Regions from separate parts of the Rothia mucilaginosa genome, predicted to be linked through region 3. Evidence: riboswitches for the same ligand, from Rfam matches in the RefSeq annotation. Region 3 holds a riboswitch; each other region holds the start of a gene.

Region 1 (2,195 bases), 360 kb from region 3:
GAGCGAGCGCACATCACCGATGTTCGCCACGTTGGAGTGCAGCTTCAGTGCGTCCACGAAGTTGCGGGTCTGCCCCAGGGTTGCATCCTTGAGGGTGAAGCCGAGCACCGCACCGGGGCCCTTGGGCAGGTACTTCTGTGCGCGCTCGTACCAGGGGGAGGATTCCACGCCAGCCCAGATGACCTTCTCGACCTGCGGGTTTGCTTCGAGCCAGTGGGCAACCTTGGTGGCGTTCTCAATGTGGCGTTCGATGCGCAGGGAGAGGGTTTCCAGACCGATGCCGATGTTGAAGGCGTTGGTCGGGGAGATAGCGGCGCCGGTGTCACGCAGCAGGGAGACGCGCGCCTTCAGGATGTAGGAGAGGTTCGCGCCGAATGCGGAGTCCTTGCCCAGGTCGCGTGCGTAGACCAGGCCGTGGTAGCCGGGGGCGGGCTGGTTGAACTTGGGGAACTTCTCGGGGTCTGCACCGTAGTCGAAGTTACCGGAGTCAACAATCACGCCGCCGATGGAGGTGCCGTGGCCACCCAGGTACTTGGTGGCGGAGTGGACGACCACATCCGCGCCGTGTTCAATGGGGCGCAGCAGGTAGGGGGTGGGTACGGTGTTGTCCACAATCAGGGGTACACCGTTTTCGTGCGCGATTGCTGCGATGGGCTCAATGTCGAGCACGTCGTTGCGGGGGTTGGGCACGGACTCGCCGTAGAACAGCTTGGTGTTGGGGCGAACCGCGGCGCGCCACTCGTCCAGGTTATCGGGGTCCTCAACGAAGGTGGTTTCGATGCCGAGGTCGGCGAGGGTGTACTTGAGCAGGTTGTAGGTGCCGCCGTACACGGAGGGGGAGGCAACAATGTGGTCGCCTGCACCGGCAATGTTCAGGATTGCGTAGGTGATGGCCGCCTGGCCGGATGCCAGCAGCAGCGCGCCTACGCCGCCTTCGAGGGAGGCGATGCGGTTTTCGATGACTTCCTGAGTGGGGTTGGTCATGCGGGTGTAGATGGGGCCCAGCTCGGCGAGGGCGAAGCGGTTCGCTGCCTGCTCGGCGCTGTCAAAGACGAAGGAAGTGGTCTGGTAGATGGGTAGTGCCCGAGCTCCCGTTGCGGCATCCGGTGCCTGTCCCGCGTGAATCTGGCGGGTTTCGAACTTCCAACCGGCGGGGTTGGCGGGAGTCGGGACGGTAGTGTTGTTGCTCATGCGTGGCTCCTAATGGGGATTCTTAGGGGGCCGCATGCCGAGCGGTACAGGAATCGTCGTCGAATAATCCTGTCACGATTGATGTACCGGATTCGGTCACATCGGTCCCGCGCTTGCGTCACGCTTTTGCGTGTCGCCTGGTCTTCACCCAGGGCACCCCACCGCGGAGGAGGGTTGCCGGCCAGCTAGCTGGGGCTTATCGCTGGCGCTCTTGACCTGTATTCAGGGTGTCATAGGGCGCGGGGCGGGGTCAAGGATTTTGTGGGTGCGCGGCACTTTAAGACATTTCATTGCAAAGATGACGTTTTTTAACGTCTGTAACAAAACGTTAGTAACGAAGCCGGGGCAGTCGGGGTGCGAAGGTACCCACCCAAAACCGCCCGTATAGTAACCCTCATCACTTTTAATCGTGCTTTTCGGTACACTGGGACTACGCATACACTCGTGCGGGGCTTCACACACGTCGCCTACCCCTCGCCTACCCTTCCGGCGCAGAAGCCGGAAAACCGACCTCAAAGGTTGTCCATCATGTCTCTCGTTCTCGATGCGGCGCAGCTTAGCCGCATCTTTGGCACGGGCGAACGCGCCTTCACCGCCGTCGACCGCGTGTCCCTTCGCATCAGCTCCGGCGAGATCCACGCCCTTCTCGGTCCCAATGGTGCGGGTAAAACGACGACCGTGCAGATGTGCTCGACTCTACTCTCCCCCACCGGCGGTAGCCTCACCGTGAACGGTATTGACGCTATCGCCCACCCGCAGCGGGCGCGCCGTCACGTGGGTCTCGCTTTGGGCGGGGATAACGGCTTCTACCCGCGCGCCAGCGCACGCGATAATCTACTGTTCTTCGCAGATATTGCGGGGGTCTGCGGGCGGGCTCGACGGTACGAGGTGGAGCATGCTCTAGCCCGCGTGGAACTCACCGACGCCGCCACGCGGCCCGTTCAGGAGTTCTCCCGCGGCATGAAGCAGCGCCTACACATTGCCCGCGCTACGCTCGGCTCCCC
Region 2 (2,195 bases), 200 kb from region 3:
CCGGGCATATTGCGGCCGCGCGCGTAGGAACCGGAGACGCTCAGCGAGAAATCCAGGGCACCGCTCACACGCATCGAATCAATGCCCGCAAGGTCTTGACGTGCGGAAAGAACGGAGGAGAGGTCGCGCCGCCAGGCAGAAATTTTAGAGGTGGCGCCATCGAGCGCTGTGGGGTCGAGCACCGTGGGGGAGGAGCCTAGCTCGTTGAGCGCAAAGCTTCCCTGCGGGTTTTTGGGCTCGGCAGTCTCCGCATCGGGTGCGGGCAGGTTCGCCGCGGTGGTGAGCGCACCGGAGGCGCGCAGTGCCGCGAGCGGGTCGGCGGCCTTCTTCGCCTCCGCAAGATCCTCGCTCTTTGAACCCGCGGATCCCTTTGCCTCAGCTGCGCCCCTCGCCACAGCAGAGGGTAAGCCGACCGGTCCGGGGTGTTCGCTGAGTGCCTTTTTCGCTACGGAGGCGCGGTCGAGCGCGGTGAGCATGAGCGCTACGGCGTGCTTGCAATCGGTGAGCACGGGGCAGGTGCAGCGGGCGGTGAAGGTTGCGGAGCCGCTGACGGCGGGGAAGAAGCGAATGGTCACTTCGTAGGGGATGATGGTGCTTCCGTTGACGAGCCCGGTGAGGGTGCTGTTGTCTTCGTCGTAGCTGTAGCGGATGACTTCGCGGTTGCGCTGGTAGGCGACACCGCGCTGGTAGGTGCGGTGCCCGGCCTGGCGAATAATCTGCGGTACGGTGACGGGAATTTCGGGGAAGGGGTTGTTGGCGCTCACCAGCTCATTATCGCGTATCGTGCGGGTTTGCGCCTTGTCGCCGGTCATGTGCTGGCGGCTGCCGAACTGGATGCCGAGCTGGTTGCAGAGCAGGCTTCCGAGGCGACTATTGAGCGGTGGTTTGGGGTGTATTTCGTATTTGTGGTGGGGGAGTTTTTAACGCATAAAAACACCGGTATTCACATAAGATATTCCGCGCAGTATCAAAAATTCACGCCATTTAAAACGTTTCCACAAGCCAAAATGCTAATAATCTAAATCTCTTTCACAAAACGCTTTACTTAACTTGAGAAAATGCTGTAAGCTAAACCCAGCTTCAAGAGTTTCGACTGATAAGCTCCGACTATGGTCGAACGCCAACCCCATGTTCACGGGTGGCTCGGATGACGAAGCGGTTTGTATTCACCACCGGAATAACCGGTGGTAATTGGTACAGACAAGAGCAACGCGAAAGGATCGCGCCACTCACGGCGCAGGTTGTCACATGTACAACGGCTCTGCAACCGAAGCAGCAATCTCTCTGAACCCCTCCCGCTCCTACCAGGAAAGCCTGCGTGCCGCAGCTGTCCCCGCGCGAGGCGGATACACCGCAGTCAGCATTGACGATTACTCCCGCATTTCTTCTAAGCGCGACGAGTTCCTGAACTTCCTTCTTCTGCCCAACCCCGAGGGCATCCCCGCTATTGAGTACGCCGGTCTGCGCGTAGCGTAGCATTAGGGGTATGAATTTCTCCGGTATGCTCCTGGACTCCGACGTTCTTGCGGAGATCCGTAAGGCGGATCCTGACCCCGCCGTGGTCGCTTTTCTGCGCCGCCGCTCGTTCCGACACATGTACATTTCTGTGCTGAGTATTGGTGAGCTGAAGGGCCTGTACCCCTACCCGGAAACCGATCGCTGGATTACCGAACTTCTTGAGCGCTTTGGCGACCACGTTATTAATGTGGATGCGCGCGTGAGCCTCGAGTGGGCTGGCCGTCAGGCGCCGCGCGGCGTGCATGCTGTGGGTCGTGATGATGCCGGTCCGCTGCCTACCGCCGCCCTGGAGGGTCTGATGGCGGCGAGCGCGAGTGCCTATGATTTGGAGCTGATTTCTTCTAAGGCGCAGGTGTACCGCGCCTGGGGTGTTCAGGCTTCCAACCCGTGGACTGAGGATTAAAACTTTGCCGGATGCGCCTCCACGCGTGCGCGTCTGTGTGCATCCCTGTGTGAATAGTTGTGAGAACCCGCTTTCGAGTGTTAATCGGAGGCGGGTTTCGCCGTTAATTCGTGGCATGATTGAAGGACGATGAAAAGCACCTCACCTATCTCTCGTTATTCCATGCCCATGCCTCTGTGGCTTCAGGGTGTTGTTGAGCTAATTGTTACTGCCCTGTTCTCTGCTGTTGCAGTGTTTGCGGCGATGTCTGCCGTGTGGGCGACCAAGGGTTTTG
Region 3 (2,195 bases):
TCAGGTCCGCGACCTTGGTGATACCCGAATCCTTGCGAGTCACCAGAGCCGACCACTCCGGCTGAGAGTACAGGCTAATGACCTTGATGGGGGAGCCATTAGCGCGTGCCAGCAGCGCCGCCGAACCGGCGGTCGAACCGACATCAATATTGCCGCTACGCAGCGCCTCATTCGCCTTGTTCGAACCGGCAGACTTCACCCACTCAACCTTCTTGCCCTCGGCGGACAGGGCGGTCTCAAGCCAACCCTTCTTGCGGATAATCAGGGACAGCGGGTTATAGGTCGCGTAGTCAATGGTCACGGTGTTCTGGTCGCCACCACCGGCAGCACCGGAGGCGTTAGCGGAACCGGAACCTTCACCGGCGCAGGCGCTAAGCAGAGTAGCAAAAGCGGCGGCTGCGGCAAGGGACTTGAGGGCGGTACGGCGAGACGGGGAGTAAGTCATGATGAAATCTTTTCGCTTCTGAAGATGATGATGTGTGTTGATGAGATGAAATGCGGCAGCACTAGCCTTGTTTGTGACTTTGGACTTATCAGCGGCTTTTAGGCGTTATCTTCCACGCCGAGCTCAGCCAACAGTTCGCTACGCAGCGCCGTGATCTCTGCATCGGCGCGGTCACGCGGGTGAGAGCGGTCAACAGTCACAATGCGCTGGATGGTGGCGGGCGCCTCCGGGGTGTCCTTACCGAGGACAATAACCCGGTCAGAGAGGTACAGCGCCTCTTCCACATCGTGGGTAACCAGCAGAATCGTGGTCGGGTCTTGACGGTGCACATCCAACAGCAAATCCTGCATGTTGATGCGGGTCAGCGCGTCCAGAGCACCGAAGGGCTCGTCGAGCAGCAGCACGCCGGGGTTGCGTGCGAGTGCTCGCGCCAGGGACACGCGCTGAGCCATACCGCCTGAAATTTCCTTGGGACGGTGGGTTGCGTATTCGCCCAGGCCGACCAGGTCGAGCAGGCGCGCTACGGATGCCGCGCCTTCAGATTTTTTGGTGCCCTGCGGCAGTCCGAGCGCCACGTTGTCGGCGACGGTGCGCCAGGGGAGCAGGCGCGGTTCCTGAAAGCCGATAGCGACGCGGGGGTCGAGGCCGGTCACTGCCTTCTCGCCGATACGCACGGTACCTGCGGTGATGCGGTTCAGGCCTGCTGCTGCACGCAGGAGGGTGGATTTGCCGCATCCGGAGGAGCCGATGACGGAGATAATCTCGCCGGGGGCTGCGGTGAAGGAGACTCCGCGAAGAACTTCGTGGGTTCCGCCGGGCACGGGGAAAGATTGTCCGACGTCTTCGAAGCTGAGGGGGACTGCGGCGGTGGATACGGCGTGTCGGCCGGTGTTTTCACTGGTGGGTACGTCAGTTACTGCACTGTTGAGTGTCATGTCACTTCCATCGTTCCTGGCGTTAGCACCGGGAGGCGGAAGAATCCGCGCCGGTTGCTGCGACGTCGTGGAGCCAGGTCTCTCAGTCGCTCTGGATGGTTTGCTCCTTCAACCCTATGGGCTGTGCCACGCCTCAATCAACCCAGCGGGCGCGTGTGAATTTCTATGACTCTTTATTTCGCATTTGTCACGAAATATTTCGGGTCCACGTCACAAAAAGATTTTTTCGTCACAAAGGTGACCTCCCTCCCGCGCGCCCCGTACACTCAAACAACGAGATCATGAGTCCCGGCGCTAAGCTCTGGCTAGCCGGGCGGCAACCCTCTCCCGTAGCGGGGTGCCCCAGATGATGATCTGGCCTCAATGGAATGAGGCAAGTACGGCGCGAACGCGCCACCTGCACGAAGGCCACCACCGAACGCAGAAGGCATCAGGAGGCGGCGCGCGGGGTGCAGGGTACAAACCCGATCGTCCCCGATCATTCGCGAAAGGAAAATCGATGGCTGAGCAGAAGAAGCGCATCGTAGTTAACGCATTCGAGATGACCTGCATCGGTCACCAGAGCTTCGACCTCTGGCGTCACCCGCGCTCCCGCGCAACCGAGTACAACACCATCAAGTACTGGACTGACCTGGCTAAGACCCTTGAGCGCGGCCTGTTTGACGCCGTGTTCATCGCTGACGTGGTCGGCATCTACGACGTGTACAAGAACTCTGCCGCTCCCGCTATCGAGGGTGCCGCTCAGGTTCCCGTGAACGACCCCGCAACCCAGATTTCTGCAATGGCTGCAGTGACCGAGCACCTCGGCTTCGGCG

Evidence for each region. Region 3 has a riboswitch for S-adenosylmethionine ahead of RM6536_RS03085 (ABC transporter ATP-binding protein). Riboswitches for the same ligand answer to the same signal wherever they lie in the genome.
Region 1: another riboswitch for S-adenosylmethionine. It lies ahead of RM6536_RS01665 (bifunctional o-acetylhomoserine/o-acetylserine sulfhydrylase); the one in region 3 lies ahead of RM6536_RS03085 (ABC transporter ATP-binding protein).
Region 2: another riboswitch for S-adenosylmethionine. It lies ahead of RM6536_RS02315 (hypothetical protein); the one in region 3 lies ahead of RM6536_RS03085 (ABC transporter ATP-binding protein).

The regions. Positions count from the first base shown of each region.
Region 1 covers NZ_AP014938.1:442,242-444,436, forward strand. Annotated here, with positions in the region: gene RM6536_RS01665 (bifunctional o-acetylhomoserine/o-acetylserine sulfhydrylase) at 1-1,191, opposite strand, end outside; SAM riboswitch class IV at 1,296-1,408, opposite strand; gene RM6536_RS01670 (ABC transporter ATP-binding protein) at 1,720-2,195, shown strand, end outside.
Region 2 covers NZ_AP014938.1:610,462-612,656, reverse strand. Annotated here, with positions in the region: gene RM6536_RS02325 (DEAD/DEAH box helicase) at 1-812, opposite strand, end outside; gene RM6536_RS02320 (hypothetical protein) at 792-1,022, shown strand; SAM riboswitch class IV at 1,079-1,213, shown strand; gene RM6536_RS02315 (hypothetical protein) at 1,249-1,476, shown strand; gene RM6536_RS02310 (plasmid stabilization protein) at 1,487-1,921, shown strand; gene RM6536_RS02305 (DUF6350 family protein) at 2,051-2,195, shown strand, end outside.
Region 3 covers NZ_AP014938.1:806,458-808,652, reverse strand. Annotated here, with positions in the region: gene RM6536_RS03090 (aliphatic sulfonate ABC transporter substrate-binding protein) at 1-445, opposite strand, end outside; gene RM6536_RS03085 (ABC transporter ATP-binding protein) at 544-1,380, opposite strand; SAM riboswitch class I at 1,385-1,482, opposite strand; SAM riboswitch class IV at 1,658-1,766, shown strand; gene RM6536_RS03080 (LLM class flavin-dependent oxidoreductase) at 1,880-2,195, shown strand, end outside.